2 linked regions of the Paraneptunicella aestuarii genome follow. The protein of the gene in region 1 interacts with the protein of each later gene in a pairwise test. Links are inferred from orthologs where the notes say so. Each region holds a gene or a part of one and is shown in the gene's direction. Other genes may lie near its edges. The genes, in order: hflC and ftsH.

Region 1 (11,562 bases):
TTTGTGGTAATCACGGCCATGAGCATAGCGACTGATGTAGGCTTTATTTTTGTTTTTCAGTGTCTTGGCAAATTGAGCGTTGGGTGGCAGGTAATCCATGCGAACGCTAATGACTCGCAATGTACCGGGAACCAATGCCTCTGGTTTGTAACGCTTTTCACCATGAGCACTCATAAAATTCATAGTCCCGTGGTATCCTTTTTCCAACCAGCGCATCAGGGCATCTTTGTGCTGATCCAAATCAATATCGGAGATACCAACTTGTTGAAAACCAAGTTCTTTTCCCCATTTCTTGATATTGGCTGTAAGTTCTTCGAGATCCGGCATTGGGAGGTTGGACATTGAAAACCTATGTAAACATTTTTCCGCAGGAGAGTTTAACACACAAAATCTACAAGGCTGAGCAAGTACGCAAGGTTGAGCCTGTGGCGGCAAAGCAAGCCGGGGTGACTATGTATACCCTGATGGAGCGAGCTGGACAGGCGGTGTTTAATGTTTTGCGTGAACAATATGCAGATGCAAAGACGGTTTTGGTGTTGGCTGGTAAAGGTAATAATGGTGGCGATGCCTATGTCGTCGCGCGCTTGGCGTTGACTCAGGGGCTACACGTTACCTTATGTGAGTTTGCGGATATTGAGCGGCTTTCTGATGATGCTAAAACAGCTAGAGAGAAGTGGCTGGCGACAGGAGAGACTGTACGTAACTGGCAGGATCTGAACTTTGCTGTCTTTGATCTCTGCGTTGATGGCTTGTTGGGTACTGGCATTAGCGGCGAAGTGCAATCGCCATTAAGTGATGTCATCCAGAAAACCAACAACGCCCAGATCCCCATTTTAAGTATTGATATTCCCTCGGGTTTACATGCTGACACTGGCTCTGTATGCGGTGTGGCGATGGAAGCGGAACACACTGTGACGTTCGTGGGTATTAAGTCTGGTCTGGTAACGGGTATCGGTAAGCAATGTACTGGAAAGCTGCATTTTCATGATTTGGGTGTCGGTAATGAGTTCCAGCGCTTGGCGGATTCCATCGGTAGAGTATTCGATTTTCGTCAACTTCGTCCTATTCCCAAGCGTGATATCTACAGTCATAAGGGAAGCTATGGGAAATTGTTGTGTATCGGCGGAAACCAGGGGATGCCCGGCTCTATTCGACTAACCGGCGAGGCTGCACTTCGATGTGGCGCAGGGTTGGTGAAGGTTTTTTGTCATCCGGATAATGTTGCCATGGTGTCAAATGGTCGCCCTGAACTGATGCTGGAGCATGAAGAAGAACAACTTGTTGAAGCGTTGAATTGGTGTACTGCAATCGTTATTGGCCCCGGATTAGGCAAAGACGCTTGGGCAATCGATAAATTAAAAGTGGTATTGAACCATGCTTTGGAAAAGCACAAGCATCTTGTGATGGATGCTGACGCCTTGAATTTGTTTTCACAGGATCCCAAATTGGTGATGCCCAAGCACATGGCAATTGTGACACCTCATCCTGCTGAAGCCGCACGTATTTTAAAAACATCGGTGAATGAGATAGAGAACAATCGCTATCATAACGTGCGAGAACTGGCGAACCGTTTTGACTGTGTCGCTTTATTGAAAGGTTCAGGTAGTGTTGTGGCTTCTCAAGGCAACCTGTGGGTTTGTAAAAACGGCAACCCGGGCATGGCAACCGCCGGCATGGGCGATGTACTCAGTGGTGTATTGGGTGCGTTATTGGCTCAAGGCATGGGGTTGCGCCTTACTGCCGTGTACGGTATGTGCCTGCACAGTTATGCCGGTGATTTAGCCAGCAAGGAACATGGAGAACGTGGTATGCTTGCCAGCGATTTATTTCCATATTTACGAAAATTAATTAATCCAGAATAGAGAAGTGTAAAGTGCAAAGTCAGGTTGCATTGTCTTCGGAACAGGAAACCGAATTATTTGCTCAATCTGTTGCTCGCTGTTGCCAGCAAAGTAGTGAACAGATTCGTAGCGGTTTGAATATACATCTGCTTGGTGATCTAGGTGCGGGTAAAACCACGTTTTCACGAGGTTTTATTCAGGCATTAGGCTATGAAGGGCGAGTGAAAAGCCCGACGTATACCCTGGTGGAACCTTATGAGGTCGGAAACTGGTTGATTAACCATTTCGATTTGTATCGATTAGCCGATCCGGAAGAATTGGAATTTATCGGTATTCGTGATTACACCGCAGATAACACCATCAACTTAATTGAGTGGCCGAGCAAAGGCACAGGTATGCTGCCTCCGCCTGATATTGAGATTTGCATTGAGTTTACTGAACAAGGACGTAATATTGTGGTCAAAGGGTTAACGGCAACTGGCGATTCAGTGATACGACTATTACAAGAACAATGAGTGTCATAAGATTCAATTTAGGAAGGTTCAATTTCGCAGTATGGTTATTGCTGATATTCACAGCATTTCCCTTTTTTGCTGTTAGCCAGACTACGAACTCTGTCGATAGCATTCGTGTTTGGCCTTCTCCCAGTAATACTCGAGTGGTGTTTGATTTAAAGAACAAACCCGAGTACAGCTATTTTACCTTAAGTAATCCTCAGCGATTGGTTATTGATCTCGACGCAACCAAGAATGGTGTCGATCTCAATTCCTTGTCTCACGATAGTAAGTTGCTGCATAAAGTTCGTACCAGTAATCCCAAAGAAAAGCATTCAACCCGATTTGTTCTGGATCTTAATAAAGCCGTTAAAGCTCAAGTTTTTGCCTTACCGCCAACGGCTCCCTATGGTAATCGACTGGTTATTGATTTGATGGATTTGGAGCAATCCCAGGCGATTGTCAAAGATCAGCAGTCGAACAACCATAATCGCGATATTGTGATTGCCATTGATGCCGGACATGGCGGTGAAGACCCCGGTTCTATTGGTAGTGCCGGTAGTTACGAGAAGAACATCACGCTCAGCATTGCCAGGAAATTGCAGGAGCTGATTGATGCTGAAAAGGGGATGACAGCGAAATTAACTCGAACCGGCGACTATTATGTTGGATTAAATAAGCGACCTGCCCAAGCAAGAGCGTTCAAGGCTGATCTTCTGGTGTCTATCCATGCTGATGCCTTTACTACTCCGCAACCTAGCGGGGCTTCCGTTTGGGTGTTGTCTGCCAATCGTGCTAACTCCGAATTAGGTCGCTGGATGGAGAAAAGCGAACAGCATTCCGAATTGCTCGGTGGTGCGGCTGAAATTATTCAGGACACGGCAGCTGAGCGTTACTTAACGCAGGCATTGTTGGATATGTCGATGGATCACTCTTTAACAACCAGTTATCAGGTAAGCCGAAGCTTGATTCGAGAATTAAGACAAGTCACCAAGATGCATAAGAAATCACCTCAAGCGGCAAGTTTAGCTGTATTAACTGCGCCAGATATCCCTTCGGTATTAGTTGAAACCGGGTTTATTTCTAATCCCGAAGAAGAGAAGAATCTAAATTGGAGTAAATACCGGGAGAAATTGGCTAATGCCATTTTTACCGGTATTAAAACACATTTTAAAGATACACCACCTGATGGCACGCTTTGGGCCAATCAACGTCATGACAATCGTAAGCGAACTCATCGGGTTGAGAGTGGTGAGTCTTTGTCTCTGTTAGCACAGCGCTACAATGTGTCTGTGACTAGTTTGAAAAGAGCTAATAATTTGAGTTCTGACATGGTTAGAATTGGTCAGGTGCTAACTATTCCGAGTAGTTAGTTTCTAGCAGATAGCCATTATTGTTGCCCAATAACCCGAATGAATAGAGAAGAGAGAATTCTTGAGCATTAAAATATTGCCTGCGCGATTGGCAAACCAAATCGCTGCGGGTGAAGTGGTTGAACGCCCTGCCTCGGTTGTTAAAGAGTTATTGGAAAACAGTCTGGATTCAGGCGCGACCCGTATTGAGGTCGATATTGTTAAAGGCGGCCATAAGCGAGTCTTGATCCGCGATAACGGCGCTGGAATAGAAAAAGATGAATTGGGGCTCGCTTTAAGTCGTCATGCCACCAGTAAGATCCACACTCTGGAAGATCTGGAAAATATTGTCAGTTTGGGGTTTCGTGGCGAAGCGTTAGCCAGTATTAGCTCGGTATCACGATTAACCTTAACCTCCAAACCCGCAGCACAAGAAGAAGCATGGCAAGCTCAATGTGAAGGCCGCGATATGGAAGTGGCGATTACACCCGCTGCTCACCCTAATGGAACCAGTGTTGATGTGCAGGATTTGTTTTTCAATACGCCAGCACGTCGTAAGTTCCTGCGCACAGAAAAGACCGAGTTTACCCATATTGATGAGCTGTTCAAACGCGCAGTTTTAAGCCATTTTGACGTACATTTTGTGCTGAGACACAACGATAAGATTGTGCGCCAGTTTGCGGCTGCGAAAAACGAAGCGGCGAAGTTAAAGCGTGTAGCGCAAATATGCGGCAAAGCCTTTCAAGATACGGCGATTGAGTTTGCCAGCGAGTATCAGGCTATTCAGTTTCATGGCTGGCTAGCGGGTGTTGGCGGTGAAAGAGCGCAGAATGATCAGCAATACGTTTATATTAATGGGCGGATGATGAAGGATAAGCTGATTGCTCATGCTATTCGTCAGGCTTACGAAGGGTTAATTCCATCCGACAGTTATCCAGCTTATGTAGTGTATTTGCAGATGCCCGCATCCATGTTGGATGTGAATGTACATCCAACCAAACAGGAAGTGCGTTTTCATCAAGCTCGTTTGGTACATGATTTTATCTACAAGACCGTAAACGATGCATTGCAACAGCAGATGCAACGGGGGTTTGAGCAAGAGCAAGCTTTCAATTCTGAACCTGTTTGGGGTTCCTCAACATCACAAAAGTCGCAAGAACCGCAAGATTCACACGAGCTTCAAGCACCTCAAGTGCATCAGCTCAATCCGGTGCAATATACTCAATTGTCATCCAATGAGCCGTCGCACCAATATATCAAGCCTTTAACGCATGATGTGTCTCAAGCACCGAACAATACTTCGGATCGAATTACACATGGGGTAAGTGAGCATTCACCTTCGTCAGCCTATTCATCGGGTGCTATGGGGACGGGAAGGCCGCCTTTTGGTGAACGAAGAAATATGGTTGGCAGTAGAAATATTGGGTCAGCGCAGCAGAGAACGGCTTCGAATAATTATCAAAATTTGATGTCTACAGCTGCGCCATCTTTTTCTGCGGAAGCTGCTGGTGTTAGCGTTAGTCATCATGCTGTTAGTGATAAATTGGCAGAATGTGTATTTGTTGAGCCCAGTCATTTATTGCTAAAAAAGCAGGCGTCTTTTTATCTGATCTCGCTGGTGGCTTTGGAGCGTAAGGAGCTAATCACTTCGTGGCGGCAGCAAGTGCCAGTATCACAACCGTTACTGATGCCGATTTCTCTGCCAATGGACAAGTCAATTAAAGAAAACCTGGATGAAAAACGCAGGGCGTTGAGTGAATTGTCTATTGAGCTTATTCCGGTTGATAAACGTTTAGTCTTGCGCAAAGTACCTGCTGGTTATCGTCAGGTTAATTGGGCGATGTATTTGCCTGAACTGTTGCAACATGAGCAGCTACAAACTAATCCTATACTGGCATTTGCAACGGTCATGATTGCTGAAAGCAAAGTGTATGATGATGTTCTGGCAATGTCCTTATGGCAACGGTTTGCGCTCATATTAGGTAAAGAAGATAATTCCCTGAATGGCTTGCTGATGGAAGTGCCAGTTGCCGACTGGGTAGCTCAACACTTAAATTTAACTAAAGAGCCTTCGGTTCAATAACTCGTTAAAAGATATCAATGACTAACACCTCATTACCTCCCGCAATCAGCATTATGGGGCCTACAGCTTCGGGCAAAACCGCATTGGCGATTGCCCTTACCAAGGTGCTTCCTTGTGAAATTATCAGTGTTGATTCAGCGTTGATATACCGAGATATGGATATTGGAACCGCCAAGCCAACGGCTGAAGAGTTGGTTGAAGCTCCACATCGTTTGATCAACATTCTGGATCCGGCGGAAAGTTATTCTGTTGCCGAATTTCGTCGAGACGCATTGCGGGAAATGGCGGACATTACCGCAAAAGGGCGAATTCCGTTATTGGTAGGAGGTACGATGTTGTACTTCAAGTCATTAATTGATGGAATTGCTCAATTACCGGCATCTGATGCCGATATTCGTAAACAGATTGAAAAAGAAGCTGAGCTACATGGATGGGAAAGCTTGCATAAGCAATTGCAAATTGTGGATCCGGAATCGGCACAGCGCATTCATCCTAATGATCCTCAGCGATTAATGCGAGCGATAGAAGTGTATCGTTTGAGTGGTAAAGCGATGAGCGATTTAATGCGAGATAATTGTGACCCGGCTCCTTACCACTTTACTCAGTTTGCAATCGCGCCGCAGGACAGAGCCGTGTTACACCAGTTAATTGAACAGCGTTTTGAACAAATGCTGGCGGCTGGGTTCGAAGCTGAAGTTGCTAAATTGCTTGCTCGTGGAGATTTAAATTTAGATTTACCATCAATGCGTTGCGTTGGTTACAGGCAAATGTGGCAATACTTGACGGGTGAGCTAAACTTGCAAGAAATGAAAGATAAAGCGGTTGCTGCAACACGGCAGTTAGCCAAGCGGCAGATAACCTGGTTACGAGGCTGGAAAGACGTCACTTGGCTTGATACTTTTAATACTGATAATGTAAATGTTGTATTAAATTGTACCAAGTCCTAAATGGGGTCAGTCTTCACTCTATACAGGGATTTTAAATACTGTATACTGGCTTGAATCTCATAAAGCAGTAATAAAAACAATAACTAAATAACTAGAAGATCAAAAAGAGGCACATGATGGCAAAGGGACAATCACTCCAAGATCCTTTTTTAAATGCTCTTCGTAAAGAGCGTATTCCCGTGTCGATTTATCTGGTCAACGGTATTAAATTGCAGGGACAAATTGAGTCATTTGATCAGTTTGTTATTCTGCTCAAAAATACAGTGAGTCAGATGGTTTACAAACACGCGATTTCCACAGTTGTGCCAGCCAGAGCGATACCCATGGCTATTAGCAACAACGATGATGGGGACAACGCCTAAACCTAATGTTTACTGAGGATTCCATGCTTGTTTGACCGTTATGAAGCTGGTGAACAGGCCGTTCTGGTTCATATTAATTTTTCAGATGAAACATCCAGGGAAGACTTGCAAGAACTGCAAATGTTAGTGTCTTCTGCTGGCGTGAATACCGTTGAGGTTGTAACGGGGACGCGCCGCACTCCTAATGCGAAGTACTTTGTAGGTAGTGGTAAGGCAGAGGAAATTGCCAATGCAGTAAGGGCGTCTTCAGCGGATGTCGTTATTTTTAACCATGCCTTAAGTCCCTCGCAAGAACGTAATCTGGAAACAATTTGCAAATGTCGAGTGTTGGATAGAACCACGCTTATTCTTGATATTTTTGCACAACGAGCCAGAACCCACGAAGGTAAACTACAGGTTGAGTTAGCGCAGTTACGACATATTTCCACACGTCTGGTTCGTGGTTGGACTCACCTTGAGCGCCAAAAAGGCGGGATTGGTCTGAGAGGCCCCGGGGAAACCCAGCTTGAAACCGATCGTCGTTTATTGCGTGAGCGTATCAAAAGCATTCAGCGTCGTTTAGAAAAAGTTGAGAAGCAACGTGAACAAGGGCGTAGAGCCAGAGTACGCAATGAAATACCAACAGTGTCATTGGTGGGTTACACCAACGCTGGTAAATCGACTCTATTCAACACGATAACTTCTGCCGGTGTTTATGCAGCCGACCAACTCTTTGCTACGCTAGATCCAACACTTAGAAAAATAGACGTGCAAGATATTGGCTCTGTTATTCTTGCGGATACTGTTGGGTTTATTCGTCATTTGCCCCATGACCTGGTGGCAGCGTTTAAAGCAACATTGCAAGAAACCCAATCTGCCGACTTGTTGCTACATGTGGTGGATTATTCGGACGAGAAGTTTCGCGAAAATATCGATCAGGTTAACGAAGTTCTTGAAGAAATTGGGGCTGGTGAAGTACCCCAATTAGTGATTTGTAACAAAATCGACCGACTGGAAGGAATTGAAGCCCGCATTGATAGGAATGAAGACGGTAAGCCGGAAAGAATCTGGGTTTCGGCGCAGCAAGGTCGAGGTATTGATTTATTATTTAATGCCCTCACTGAGTGTTTGGCGGATAACATGGTGCAATATCAATTACGCATTCCGCCACAACAGGGTAAACTTCGCGGTGCATTATTTGGTTTGAATTGTATCGCTTCGGAAGAATATGCCGAAGATGGTGATTGGCTGGTGGATGTCAGAATGCCAGCCAAAGACTGGCAACGCCTGATTAAGCGCGTTGACGGTGATCTGACTTCGTATTTGGTGCATAAGCACTAAGCAATGTTAAATAATTAATTGACGGAGAAAGAGATGGCTTGGAACGAGCCCGGGAGTAACAACAATAACAAAGATCCCTGGAAGAACCAGGGTGGTCGTGATCAAGGGCCTCCAGACTTAGACGACATTCTCAAGAATGTGTTTAAGAAATTTGGTGGTTCTGGTGGACGTCGTGGAGGCGGTGGTTCTGGAGGGCTGAGTTTCGGCAATCTGGGATTGGGTCTGATCGTCGCTATTCTGGTCGTGATCTGGGGTATCAGCGGTTTCTATACGGTACGTGAAGCTGAGCGTGGCGTTGTGATGCGCTTTGGACAGTTCAACAAATTGGTTGAGCCTGGTTTGCAATGGCGCCCCACATTTATTGATACTGTTGTGCCAGTGGATGTGCAAACTATTCGCTATTTGCCAGCGTCGGGTTTCATGCTAACAGAAGACGAAAACGTGGTTAGTGTGGAAATGGAAGTTCAGTATAAGGTTATTGAACCTTACCAATTTACTTTCTCTGTCACAGACCCATCAAAGAGTTTGCGTCAGGCTTTGGATGCGGCATTACGCTACGTGGTTGGTCATTCCAAGATGGACGACATCCTGACTAGTGGTCGTGAGGTTGTAAGACAACAGGTTCGTGAAGAACTGGATAGCGTTATTGCGCCATACAATATGGGTATAGTGGTCACCGACGTGAACTTTAAAGATGCTCGCCCGCCAGAGCAGGTAAAAGCTGCATTTGACGATGCCATCGCCGCTCAGGAAGACGAACAGCGTTTCATTCGTGAAGCGGAAGCGTATGCCAGAGAAATTGAACCACGTGCTCGTGGTCAGGTTCGCCGTATGGAAGAAGAAGCCCAAGCTTATAAAGAGCGCGTGATTTTGGAAGCGCGAGGTGAAGTAGCTCGTTTTGAGGAATTGCTACCTCAGTACCAGGCTGCTCCTGAAGTAACTCGTCGTCGTATCTATCTGGAAACATTGGAACAAGTCTATTCCAACACCAGTAAAATCATGGTCGACAGTAAAGGTAGTGGCAACATGATGTACTTGCCATTAGACAAGATCATGGAGAATTCCGGCTCAACAGGCACTCCCGCCAAGTCTCGTAGCACTATTGAAGGCCTACGTAATAGTCCAACTTCTGGCACTAATACACCTACGACTTCATCCGATGGTGTCCGCGGCGACCGTTTCAATAGTGGGAGGAACTAGGCAATGAGGAATTTACTGTTAATTATCTTGATTGCATTGGGATTATTGAGCTTTAGTTCGGTTTTCGTTGTTAAGGAAGGTACACGCGGTATCGTTATCCAGTTTGGTAAGGTAAAGCGTGAATCGGAGAGCAATGAAACTATTGTTTACGGGCCTGGATTACATTTCAAATTACCGTTTTTTGATCAGGTAAAACATTTGGATGCACGTATTCAAACTTTGGATGATGCTCCAGACCGTTTCGTTACCTCTGAGAAGAAAGACTTGATCGTTGATTCCTATGTGAAGTGGCGTATCAAGGATTTTGCCAAGTATTATTTGGCAACTCGTGGTGGTGTGAAAGAATTGGCTGAAGCACTATTGAAACAGAAAGTGAACAACGGTTTGCGTACTGAATTCGGTACTCGCACCATTTCACAAATCGTTTCAGGCGAACGTTCTGAATTGATGGATGCAGCATTAGAGCAATCTTCACAAAGTTCGGATGAACTGGGTATCGAGATTGTTGACGTGCGAGTTAAGCAAATTAACCTGCCTGTTGAAGTCAGTAGCTCCATCTTTGAACGTATGAGAGCTGAACGTACTGCGGTAGCGAAAGAGCACCGTTCTCAAGGTCAGGAACAATCTGAATTTCTTCGTGCAGATATTGATCGTCGTGTAACAATTATGCTGGCTGATGCTGAACGTAACGCCAGAAAATTGCGCGGTGAAGGTGACGCAGGCTCAGCAAAAATATATGCAGAAACATACTCGAAAGATCCTGAATTTTTCAGCTTTTTACGTAGTATGGATGCTTACAAAGAGAGCTTTAACAGCAAGCAAGATATCTTAATTGTTGAACCAGACAGCGATTTCTTCAAATATATGAAGGATGCTAAAGGCAAGTAATCAGCAGCCTTTGTAAGCAAGCTAGCAATTTAGCTTTACACTATTTCAAGAAGCACCCAGCCGGGTGCTTTTTGCTTTTCAGGATAATGCTTCATACTTAGGTGGTTGTATTTAGTTAACCCCATATATGGGATTAGTAGTAAAAGAAGTATCCGCAGTATGTATAAGCAGTATTATCAAGGTTTTCTCAAGCGTCATCCCAACACTCAACATTTTGCCTGTCATAGTCACCATTATTGGCCAGATGTAACCCGCGACGCCATGTTGCAATATTGGGATGATTCAGCTCAATGGGTGGATGATAAATGGAATTATTTCTTTGGGGAAAAGTTGCCTAAATTGCAGCAATTCATTGCTTCTACCCTGAATACAGGAATGCCAGAAAATATCGTTCTGGCTCCCAATACCCATGAATTGTTGTTTCGAGTAATTAGCACGCTAGACTTTACAAAGCCGCAATGCATAGTTACAACCGATAGTGAATTTCACAGTTTTAACCGCCAAGCCGATCGCCTGTCTGAACTCGAAAATTTCACTGTGATTAAAGTGCCTGTTCAGCCCATGCAGGATTTTCAGCAGCGATTTGTTGAAACGGTCAGACAGTACAACCCTTCGTTAGTCTTTTTCAGCCACGTATTTTTTAATTCAGGCATGGCGCTTCGCGATTTGAATGGTTTGATCGAAGAGATTAAAGATATAGATGGATTGATTGTGGTGGACGGTTATCACGGGTTCATGGCATTACCTGCTGATTTGCAGCCTATCGCAGAGCGAGTGTTCTATCTGGCTGGCGGATACAAGTACGCACAAGCGGGTGAGGGCGTGTGCTTTATGCATGTACCGAAAGATGCTGATTTTAGACCCGTTTATACAGGTTGGTTTGCGGAATTCGGCGCGCTTTCAGGAGCCAGAGCGGAAAGTGTTCGCTATGCGACGGCAGGTAATCATTATGCTGGCGCAACCATGGATTTATCAGGTATGTATCGTTTACTGGCTGTGTTTGAATGGATGCAGGAGATTGGGCTGTCGGTAGAAAAGATCCATCACTATGTACAGCAGTTGCAAGATCATTTCC
Region 2 (11,523 bases), 1.2 Mb from region 1 along the record:
ATATGCTGAACAAATCGTCACCTTGACGTATCCTCATATTGGAAATACCGGCACTAATGACGAAGACGAAGAGTCTGAGCACATTTGGGCTAAAGGGCTTGTTATTCGTGATCTTCCACTGTTAGCAAGTAGTTTCCGAAATCAACAAAGCCTCTCTGATTATCTCAAAGCCCGTAATATTATCGGTATCGCCGATATTGATACTCGTCGTTTAACTCGTGTGTTGCGTGACAAAGGTGCGCAAAACGGTTGTTTAATGGCGGGTGATAATATTGATGAAGCGGCTGCGCTTGAGAAAGCAAAGCAGTTTCCGGGATTGAAGGGTATGGACTTGGCAAAAGAAGTCACGACCAAGTCAGTATTTGAATGGGATTCAAGCACATGGCAACTTGGCGTTGGTCATACCAAGTTACAGGAAAACCCTCAGTTTCATGTCGTTGCTTACGATTTTGGGGTGAAACGTAATATTTTACGTATGTTGGTAGAGCGTGGTTGTAAAGTCACGGTTGTGCCAGCCAAGACACCTGCCAGTGAAGTGAAAGCAATGAATCCTGATGGCGTGTTTTTATCTAATGGGCCGGGTGACCCAGAACCCTGTGACTACGCAATAGCGGCTATCAAAGAATTATTAGAAACCAATGTGCCTATATTTGGTATCTGTTTGGGACACCAGTTGTTGGGATTAGCCAGTGGTGCCAAGACTGAGAAAATGAAGTTTGGTCATCATGGTGCGAACCATCCGGTTAAAGACCTGCAACGCGGCACAGTGATGATTACCAGCCAAAACCATGGGTTTGCATTGGATGAGTCCAGCTTGCCAGCTAACCTGGAAGCGACTCACGTTTCCCTGTTCGATGGTTCACTGCAAGGTGTACGTCGAACTGACAAACCTGCGTTCAGCTTTCAGGGACACCCCGAAGCTAGCCCGGGGCCACATGATGTTGCTCCGCTCTTTGACCAGTTTATCGAATTAATGCAAGCACGCACTTAAGGTTGGAAGTCTATCATGCCAAAACGTACAGATATTAAAAGCATACTGATTTTGGGTGCAGGCCCAATCGTTATCGGACAAGCCTGTGAATTCGATTATTCCGGTGCGCAAGCATGTAAGGCGTTAAGAGAAGAAGGCTATCGCGTTATTCTGGTGAACTCTAATCCGGCGACCATTATGACAGACCCGGAAATGGCTGATGCAACTTACATTGAGCCAATTCATTGGGAAGTTGTACGTAAGATCATTGAGAAAGAACGTCCGGATGCCATTTTGCCAACCATGGGTGGGCAAACGGCCTTGAACTGCGCACTGGACTTGAATCGCCATGGCGTGTTGAAAGAATTCGGTGTGGAGATGATTGGCGCGACGGCGGATGCCATTGATAAGGCGGAAGATCGTGAACGTTTCGACAAAGCCATGAAAAACATCGGCTTGGAATGTCCGCGAGCCGAAATTGCTCATAATATGGAGCAAGCACTAGACGTTGTAAGCCGCATTGGTTTCCCTTGTATTATTCGTCCTTCTTTCACAATGGGTGGAACCGGTGGTGGTATCGCTTATAACATCGAAGAGTTTGAAGAAATCTGTCGCCGTGGCCTGGATTTATCTCCAACCAATGAATTATTGATCGATGAATCACTGATTGGCTGGAAAGAATATGAAATGGAAGTGGTACGCGATAAAAATGACAACTGCATTATTGTCTGTGCCATTGAAAACTTCGATGCGATGGGAGTTCACACCGGTGACTCCATTACCGTTGCGCCTGCGCAAACCTTAACGGATAAAGAATATCAAATTATGCGTAATGCCTCGCTTGCTGTATTGCGAGAGATTGGCGTGGAAACCGGGGGCTCAAACGTTCAGTTTGGTATTTGCCCGGAGACCGGACGCATGGTTGTTATTGAAATGAACCCGCGTGTATCGCGCTCTTCGGCGCTTGCGTCAAAAGCCACTGGCTTTCCTATTGCGAAAGTGGCTGCAAAGTTGGCTGTGGGTTATACGCTGGATGAGTTGGCAAACGACATCACTGGTGGTTTAACGCCAGCTTCGTTTGAACCGTCTATCGACTATGTTGTGACTAAAATCCCTCGTTTTAACTTCGAGAAATTCCCCGGTTCTAATGATCGCCTGACAACCCAGATGAAGTCTGTGGGTGAAGTCATGGCGATTGGACGTAACTTTCAAGAGTCAATGCAGAAAGCGTTACGTGGTCTTGAAACTGGGGTTTATGGCTTGGAGCCTATCGTTGATACCAGCGATGAAGAGAACCGTTCCAAAATTGTTCGTGAACTGCAGGAGCCTGGCTCAGACCGGATTTTCTATATTGCTGATGCATTCCGCATGGGCATGTCGTTAGACGAGATCTTTACGTTAAGCCATGTAGATCCCTGGTTCCTGGTACAAATTCAGGATTTGGTGCTGCTGGAAGAAAAAGTACAGGAAGTCGGCGCTCCAGGCCTGGCTGGTGATTTTCTTCGAGTCCTTAAGCGTAAAGGCTTCTCAGACAAGCGTTTGGCTGAACTGACAAAAGTTTCTGAAGACGATATTCGCAATATGCGCTGGGAGCGTGGTATTTACCCTGTATACAAGCGAGTCGATACTTGTGCTGCAGAGTTTTCAACCAGCACGGCTTACATGTATTCTTCATATGATGAAGAATGTGAAGCGCAGCCCTCTGATAAAAATAAAATTATGGTATTGGGCGGTGGCCCAAACCGTATTGGTCAGGGTATCGAGTTCGATTATTGCTGTGTTCATGCTGCCTTGGCTTTACGTGAAGATGGTTACGAAACCATTATGGTTAACTGTAACCCGGAAACTGTTTCTACCGATTATGACACCTCAGATCGCTTGTACTTTGAGCCTGTCACATTAGAAGATGTGTTGGAAATTGTACGAGTTGAGAAGCCTAAAGGCGTTATCGTTCAATACGGCGGTCAAACCCCTCTTAAGTTAGCACGAGCATTGGAAGAAAATGGTGTGCCAATTATTGGTACGTCGCCAGATGCTATCGATCGTGCTGAAGACAGAAAACGTTTCCAGCAAATGGTGCATAAGCTGGGCCTAAAACAGCCTGCAAATGCGACTGTTAGTAGTTGGGATGAGGCGTTGCAGGAAGCGGAACAGATTGGTTTCCCTCTGGTTGTTCGCCCGTCCTATGTTTTAGGTGGTCGTGCCATGGAAATTGTGTACGACATGAAAGACCTGAAACGCTACCTGACCGAAGCCGTAAGTGTGTCTAATGAAGCGCCAGTATTGCTGGATCGCTTCCTTGATGATGCTATTGAAGTTGACGTTGATGCAGTTTGTGACGGTGAAAATGTTGTTATTGGCGGCATTATGGAGCATATCGAGCAGGCGGGCGTTCACTCAGGTGACTCAGCGTGTTCTCTACCCACTCATAGCTTACCAGAAGATATCCTCAATACTATGCGTGAGCAGGTGAAGGATATGGCACTGGAATTGGGTGTTATCGGTTTGATGAATACTCAGTTTGCGGTTAAAGATGGTGAAGTGTATTTAATCGAGGTTAATCCTCGCGCCGCCCGTACTGTGCCTTTTGTATCAAAAGCTACTGGTCGTCCGTTAGCTAAAGTCGCTGCTAGAGCGATGGTGGGACAGACGTTACCTGAACAAAATGTTGATAAGGAAATTATCCCACCATATTACTCTGTGAAAGAGGTTGTGATACCCTTTGCCAAATTCCACGGTGTTGATCCATTAGTTGGGCCAGAAATGCGTTCAACGGGTGAGGTTATGGGGGTTGGTGAAACGTTTGTTGAAGCTTATGCAAAAGCCAGCCTGGGCATTGGTGAACCTGTACCTTCAAAAGGTAAGGTACTATTGTCACTCCGTGAAAAAGACAAAGCGCGCGCTGTTGAACTTGGCCGCTCCATGTTGCAAAAAGGCTTTAAACTGGAAGCGACAAAAGGTACAGCAAAAGTATTGAATGATTCAAATGTTGCATGTGGTGTGGTCAACAAGGTGTCGGAAGGTCGTCCGAATATTGTTGATGCCATTAAAAATGGTGAATACTGCTACATCATTAATACTACCGAAGGGCGAAAGGCTATCACGGATTCGGTGTATATCCGTCGCGAAGCATTGCTTGGAAAAGTGTCTTATTCAACCACAATGAATGGTGCTTTTGCGGCTGTAAATGCTCATGCAACAGACGATCGTAAATCAGTCAATTCTGTGCAGGAATTACATAAGAGATTGAATTAATGAATAAAATACCAATGACGGCAGAGGGAGCTGAAAAGCTCCGTGCCGAGTTGAATGAGTTAAAATCGGTAAAAAGGCCCGCGATTATCAAAGCTATCGCGGAAGCTCGTGAACATGGTGATTTAAAAGAGAATGCTGAATACCATGCAGCTCGAGAACAGCAGGGCTTTTGTGAAGGACGCATTCAGGATATCGAAGCGAAGTTGAGTAATGCTCAGATCATCGATGTGACTAAAATGCAAAACACCGGAAAAGTGATTTTTGGTGTGACGGTCACATTGTTGAATGTTGATACCGACGAAGAAACAACCTACAAAATTGTGGGTGATGATGAAGCTGATATCAAAAACAACCGGATTTCAGTGAATTCTCCCATTGCCAGAGGATTAATTGGGAAAGAAGTGGACGACGTAGTGACCATTCAAACCCCTTCTGGTGCAGTAGAGTTTGAAATCACGCAAGTGGAATATATTTAATTTATTGAAGCAATAATGAAAACGGCGTCTTGTGACAAGACGCCGTTTTTTATGAGTTACTTTTTCGGTAACTCGATTTTGGGCTCATCGCTTTGGCGATAGATCACCAGCATATGTCCAATAACCTGTAGCTTTTCAGCGCCAGATTGCTGGACAATTGCATCCATCAAGGCCTTTTTCTCTTCTCTGTCTTCAGAGGGAACTTTCACCTTGATGAGTTCGTGATGTGATAATGCGTTGTCGATTTCGGTCAACACGTTTTCAGTCAGACCATTGCCGCCCACGAGTACTACGGGTTTCAGCGCATGCGCCAGCCCTTTTAAATATTGCTTTTGTTTGTTAGTTAATTTCATTTACAAAGAAATCATGTTTGAATAGCTTGAAAAGCGTTATTCTAGCGCCATCTCTGTGCTATTCCCATTGTAATTGCAGTAATATGACCAAGAAAAAACATTCTGGTAGTAGTAAACGGTGGTTGAAGGAGCACTTTGACGACAAATATGTGCAAATGGCTCAGAAGCAAGGGCTTCGTTCCCGAGCCGTTTTCAAGTTGGATGAGATCCAACAAAAAGATAAGTTGATTAAGCCGGGCATGTGCGTGGTTGACCTTGGCGCAGCGCCGGGTGGATGGTCACAATATGCTGTGGATGTGGTGGGTGACAAGGGGCAAGTGATTGCTTGCGACATATTACCCATGGATTCCATCGCAGGTGTTGACTTTCTTGAAGGTGATTTTAGAGAGGAAGCAGTATTGGATGCTTTGCTGGATAGAATCGGTGGTCGGAATGTTGATGTTGTGATGTCCGATATGGCACCCAATATGAGTGGTAACGATTCCGTTGACCAGTCCCGTGCAATGTATTTGGTTGAGTTGGCTTTGGATATGTGTAACGAAGTATTGAAGCCGAATGGCAGTTTTGTTGCTAAAGTTTTTCAAGGAGCTGGATTCGAGGAGTATTTCAAAGCATTAAAACAAAGGTTTCAGGTGGTGAAAACCCGTAAACCTGACTCATCCAGAGCTCGTTCGCGAGAAGTCTATTTGGTGGCGACTGGCTGGAAACTGTAGTAGGCTTGACCAAAAGCAAGAATAGCTACTACTGATTGCTAAATTTTAGATAGATTGAGGTTTTGTAAATTGAGTGACATGGCAAAAAATTTGATTCTCTGGCTCGTCATTGCTGTTGTTTTGATGTCAGTATTTCAGAGTTTCGCGCCTAATGACGGCTCTAGAAAACAGACTGATTATACCCAGTTTATTCAGGACGTTCGTCAGGATCTTGTGCGCGAAGTACACATTGAAGGCCGAGAAATCAAAGGGCTTAAACGGACTGGTGAAAGCTTCACTACTTATTTGCCGACGTCTTACGATGAGTATTTGTTGAATGACTTGATTCAACATAACGTAAGAGTGTTTGGTGAACCGCCTGAAGAAACATCTCTGATTACTTCTATTTTCATTTCCTGGTTCCCAATGCTGTTATTGATTGGCGTATGGATTTTCTTCATGCGACAAATGCAGGGCGGCGGCGGCCGAGGAGCGATGTCTTTTGGTAAAAGTAAAGCTCGTTTGTTAGGTGAAGACCAAATTAAGACCACGTTTGCTGACGTTGCAGGTTGTGATGAAGCAAAAGAAGAAGTGACTGAACTGGTAGACTTCCTGCGTGATCCAACCAAGTTCCAGAAACTGGGCGGTAAAATTCCAACAGGTGTTTTGATGGTTGGCCCTCCAGGTACAGGTAAAACCTTATTGGCAAAAGCCATTGCTGGTGAAGCCAAAGTACCTTTCTTTACTATTTCTGGTTCTGATTTCGTTGAGATGTTCGTGGGTGTTGGTGCATCTCGTGTCCGTGACATGTTTGAACAAGCCAAGAAATCGGCACCTTGTATTATCTTTATCGACGAGATTGACGCTGTAGGTCGCCAACGCGGTGCTGGCTTAGGTGGTGGACATGACGAGCGTGAGCAAACCTTGAACCAGATGTTGGTTGAGATGGATGGTTTTGAAGGGCATGAAGGTATCATCGTTATTGCCGCCACTAACCGTCCTGATGTACTGGATCCTGCATTGTTGCGTCCGGGTCGTTTTGACCGTCAGGTTGTCGTTGGCTTACCTGATATTCGTGGTCGTGAACAAATCTTAAAAGTACATATGCGTAAAGTGCCTATTGCTGACAATGTTGAAGCATCGGTTATTGCACGTGGTACTCCTGGTTTCTCAGGCGCTGATTTGGCTAACCTGGTGAACGAAGCGGCATTGTTTGCTGCCAGAGCCAATAAGCGTCTGGTTGCAATGGAAGAATTTGATAAAGCCAAAGACAAGATCCTGATGGGTACTGAACGACGTTCCATGGTGATGTCTGAAGAAGAAAAGACCATGACGGCGTATCACGAAGCGGGTCACGCTATTGTGGGACGATTGGTGCCTGAACATGATCCTGTCTATAAGGTTTCGATTATTCCTCGTGGACGCGCTTTAGGTGTGACTATGTATTTGCCTGAACAGGATCGTGTCAGTCACAGTAAACGACATTTAGAGAGTATGATTTCCAGCTTGTTTGGTGGTCGTATCGCTGAACAGATCATTTATGGTGATGACAAGGTTACAACAGGGGCATCTAACGATATTGAGCGCGCTACTGATATCGCTCGTAAAATGGTAACTCAGTGGGGCTTGTCGAGCAAAATGGGGCCTATGCTGTACGCGGAAGAAGAGGGCGAAGTGTTCCTTGGTCGTAGCGTTGCCAAAGCGAAGCATATGTCTGACGATACTGCCCGTGCTATTGATGCCGAGATTAAGTCAGTGATTGATCGCAACTATGAGCGTGCCGTTGGCATTCTGAAAGAGAATATGGATATTTTGCATGCCATGAAAGATGCGTTGATGAAATATGAAACCATTGATGCGAAGCAGATTGATGACTTGATGGAGCGCAGAGACGTCCGTCCTCCTGCTGACTGGCAAGAGTCAAATAGCGATGATAGCAAGCCGACTGGTGGCGCGACCGCATCTGATGTTAAATCAGAAGAAAAAGTCGATGAGGAAGAAAAATCACGAGGCAAGGATCCTGACCTTGGTAAACCAGGCGATCTGCCACACTAGTTCGTTGAAATAATGTTTATGCTAAAAACGCCTCTATTGAGAGGCGTTTTTTTCGTTTTTATCTGTTGTGAGAAATGAAATTTAGAAATAAAACCCTGTCATTAAATTCGCCACAGGTTATGGGGATTTTAAATGTTACCCCTGACTCTTTTTCTGATGGTGGCAAGTTTAATCATATGGATGCTGCATTAGCGCAAGCAGAACAAATGGTAAAGGATGGCGCTACCATTCTTGATATTGGTGGTGAGTCAACTCGTCCCGGCGCAGAGGATGTCCCGGAAGCGCTTGAGTTACAACGAGTCATCCCCATAATTGAAGCCCTTAGCACACGGTTTGATGTTGTTCTTTCAATTGACACCAGTAAAGCTGTTGTTATGCGTGAAGCCGTAGTTGCGGGAGCTGACCTGATTAATGATGTTTGTGCTCTGCAATTAGAAGGAGCATTACAAGTGGCGGCTGAAACTGATGCTGCAATTTGCCTGATGCACATGCAGGGTCAGCCTCGAACAATGCAGTTGTCTCCTGAGTATGAAAATGTGATTCAGGATGTAAAGGCCTTCTTGCAACAGCGAATGCAGGCATGTATTGATTCCGGGATCAGTAAAGATCGTTTAATCATCGATCCAGGGTTTGGTTTTGGCAAAACCTTACAGCATAACTGTGATTTGCTGGCTGGCATCTCCAGGTTTCATGATCTGAGAGCTCCTGTTTTGGTTGGCGTTTCAAGAAAATCCATGTTTGGAGCTTTATTAGGGCGAGACGTTAATGAGCGCCTAGTACCCAGCGTAGTTGCTGCGGTTTTAGCGGCACAACAGGGCGCGGCGATTTTGAGAGTTCATGATGTGAAAGAAACCGTGGACGCGTTAAAACTATTGAGTATTACACAACGCTAAATAGCTGTTCCAAACTATCAGTCAGCAACAGAAAGTTTTGAGCAGACCCTCAGCCCTGCTTTTCACTTAATGAATCGGCGAAGCGGCTGTGGAGCCTCAATGGATTGATTCACGGCGAGTCTGCGATAAATTTCTGTGGCTGACTTGCAGTTAAGCACACTTATTTAGGTCAACACGTCCTAAGTAGCGTTAACTATTTGTTCTGCGATTGGACTTAACATTGATGATGTAAGAAGTCTATCGCAAAAAGACAATTGGGAATGAACAAGAATAATGACTAAAAGACAGTATTTTGGAACAGATGGTATTCGTGGCAAAGTTGGCGAAAACCTGATTAATCCTGAATTTGTGACCAAACTCGGTTGGGCTGCAGGTAAAGTGCTAGCCGGGCGAGGAACGAATAAGGTGCTGGTGGGGAAAGACACTCGTATCTCTGGGTATATGTTGGAATCGGCTCTGGAAGCTGGACTTTCAGCTGCCGGAATTGATATTGGCTTATTGGGGCCAATGCCGACACCTGCTATTGCTTATCTAACCAAAACCTTTCGCTCCGAAGCTGGTATTGTGATTAGTGCTTCACACAATCCTTATTACGATAACGGTATTAAATTCTTCTCTTCTGACGGCTTTAAACTGGACGATGATATTGAGCTGGCGATAGAAGCTCAAATGGCGAAGCCAATGGTGTGCGTTGACTCAAACAAACTGGGTAAAGCTTCTCGTGTGCAGGATGCTGCTGGTCGTTATATTGAATTCTGTAAAGGTAATTTTCCGTCTGAATTATCGCTAACCGGGTTAAAGATTGTGGTTGATTGTGCGCATGGCGCAACTTACCACATTGCTCCTAATGTTTTGCGGGAACTGGGCGCTGATGTCATTGAAATTGGAACAAAACCTGATGGTTTGAATATCAATGACAAAGTGGGTGCTACCGCGATGGAAGCGGTAACGCAACGTGTTCTTGATGAAAAAGCCGACCTTGGTTTTGCGTTGGATGGTGATGGTGATCGCATCATGATGGTCGATCATCTGGGTAATGTTGTCGATGGTGACGAAATTGTTTATATCATTGCCCGCGATGCGCTGAAATCCGGTCGTTTACAAGGCGGGGTTGTTGGCACTCAAATGAGTAATATGGGGCTGGAAAAAGCGCTGAAAAAACTCAGTGTTCCTTTTGCTCGCAGTAAAGTTGGCGACCGTTACGTGATGGAACTACTACAGCAGAAAGGCTGGAGTATTGGTGGAGAAAGCTCTGGTCATATTTTGAATTTGGCTCAGTCCTCTACGGGCGATGGTATTGTTTCAGGGTTGCAGGTGATTGCTGCCATGTTGCATTCAGGCTTGACTCTCGCTGAATTACGCATGGGTATGGAGAAGTTCCCACAACGATTAATCAATGTGCGCTTTGCATCAGGTTTAGACCCATTAGCGAACGATAAGGTAAAAGCCTCTGTCGCTGATGCCGAAAAAGGTTTGGCAAATAATGGACGAGTATTATTGAGAAAGAGTGGAACAGAACCCGTCATTCGAGTCATGGTGGAAGCGCAACATGAAAATGATGCGAATCATTGGGCGGAGCACATTGCACAGGCCGTTGAAGCTGCTGTGTAATGTTGCGTTCAAATAGTGTTTGTTTGAACGCTTTTTATACGTTTTGGATGAGTGTCATACTCAGTTGCAAATAAGTTTCCAGTTTGACATAAATTACGGGCTGATTTATGTCAAAAAACTTGTAACTTTTGTCGGCGTCCGTTAATATCTCGCCCGCTTTTTTGAAGGGTGTTTACGGCTGGCAAAGACGGTTAAATATACAGTTATTGCTAATAGCTTGAATAAACTCAGGTGGATAAATGAATACAATGCGACAAAAAATGGTTGCCGGAAACTGGAAACAGAATGGTGATCAGGCGCTTGTCAAAACCATGCAGGACGGTTTGTCAAAGCTGGCTTTCAATGGTGTTGAAGTAGTTGTATGTCCTCCTTTTCCTTATCTTGGCGCATTTGAAGCAAAGGGTTTCAAACTGGGCGCCCAGAATTTGAGTTTGCACGACTCTGGAGCTCACACAGGTGAAGTGTCGGGTTCTATGCTTAAGGAAGTGGGTTGCCAATATGTTATTGTTGGTCATTCTGAAAGACGTGCAGACAATAGCGAAGACAACGATGTTGTCGCGCAGAAAGTACAACAGGCACTTGCTGCAGGTTTGACCCCTGTACTGTGTTTTGGCGAATCAGAACAGGTTCGCGATTCAGGTCAGTTGTTCGATTTTATTCAATCGCAACTGGAGCCTGTTATTGCTTTGATAGGTGTTGCAAGATTAGCCGAGACAGTTTTAGCTTACGAGCCAATTTGGGCTATAGGTACAGGTAGAACAGCGACACCAGAACAAGCGCAAGAGGTACATCAATTTGTGCGGTCTTATATCGCTGAAAAAGATGCCTCGGTTGCTGCCAACTTAACCATTTTGTATGGTGGCAGTGTTAAGGCTGATAATGCCGAGCTATTATTTGCCCAGCCAGATATTGATGGTGGCTTGATTGGCGGAGCGAGCTTGAAATTGGATGACTTTGTCGCCATATGCCAAGCGGCAGAATAAGTAGAGATAAATAATGTACGAAATTCTTTTAGTGATCGATTTGATTGTTGCTTTGATGTTGATCGGCTTGGTGTTGATCCAGCAAGGTAAAGGTGCTGACATGGGCGCTTCTTTCGGGGCTGGTGGCTCAAATACTGTATTTGGTTCAACCGGTTCAGGAAACTTCCTGACACGCTCCACTGCTATTTTGGCAACGTTATTCTTCATTATTAACCTGGCATTGGGTAGCATGTCT

Evidence for each region.
Region 2: the proteins of hflC (region 1) and ftsH interact in binary tests that used the Escherichia coli proteins (3 or more experiments, as listed by UniProt). The link is inferred for Paraneptunicella aestuarii from one-to-one orthologs.

Annotation. Positions count from the first base shown.
Region 1 is NZ_CP074570.1:207,287-218,848, forward strand. The notes cover bases 8,620-11,544. They hold hflC (protease modulator HflC), read left to right. Parts: upstream 8,620-9,602; coding sequence 9,603-10,487; downstream 10,488-11,544. Other genes in these bases: hflK (FtsH protease activity modulator HflK), read left to right, coding at 8,620-9,599; KIH87_RS00940 (aminotransferase class V-fold PLP-dependent enzyme), read left to right, coding at 10,647-11,544. In the rest of the region: tRNA epoxyqueuosine(34) reductase QueG, read right to left, coding at 1-342; KIH87_RS00895 (NAD(P)H-hydrate dehydratase), read left to right, coding at 342-1,862; tRNA (adenosine(37)-N6)-threonylcarbamoyltransferase complex ATPase subunit type 1 TsaE, read left to right, coding at 1,874-2,356; KIH87_RS00905 (N-acetylmuramoyl-L-alanine amidase), read left to right, coding at 2,353-3,708; DNA mismatch repair endonuclease MutL, read left to right, coding at 3,770-5,770; tRNA (adenosine(37)-N6)-dimethylallyltransferase MiaA, read left to right, coding at 5,788-6,717; RNA chaperone Hfq, read left to right, coding at 6,834-7,079; ribosome rescue GTPase HflX, read left to right, coding at 7,107-8,399; more of hflK, read left to right, coding at 8,433-8,619; more of KIH87_RS00940, read left to right, coding at 11,545-11,562.
Region 2 is NZ_CP074570.1:1,391,283-1,402,805, forward strand. What follows is about bases 5,433-8,318. They hold ftsH (ATP-dependent zinc metalloprotease FtsH), read left to right. Parts: upstream 5,433-5,836; coding sequence 5,837-7,801; downstream 7,802-8,318. Other genes in these bases: rlmE (23S rRNA (uridine(2552)-2'-O)-methyltransferase RlmE), read left to right, coding at 5,433-5,767; folP (dihydropteroate synthase), read left to right, coding at 7,876-8,318. In the rest of the region: carA (glutamine-hydrolyzing carbamoyl-phosphate synthase small subunit), read left to right, coding at 1-991; carB (carbamoyl-phosphate synthase large subunit), read left to right, coding at 1,007-4,225; transcription elongation factor GreA, read left to right, coding at 4,225-4,701; ribosome assembly RNA-binding protein YhbY, read right to left, coding at 4,758-5,054; more of rlmE, read left to right, coding at 5,138-5,432; more of folP, read left to right, coding at 8,319-8,694; glmM (phosphoglucosamine mutase), read left to right, coding at 8,968-10,305; tpiA (triose-phosphate isomerase), read left to right, coding at 10,545-11,288; preprotein translocase subunit SecG, read left to right, coding at 11,299-11,523. UniProt on the Escherichia coli protein: Acts as a processive, ATP-dependent zinc metallopeptidase for both cytoplasmic and membrane proteins. Plays a role in the quality control of integral membrane proteins.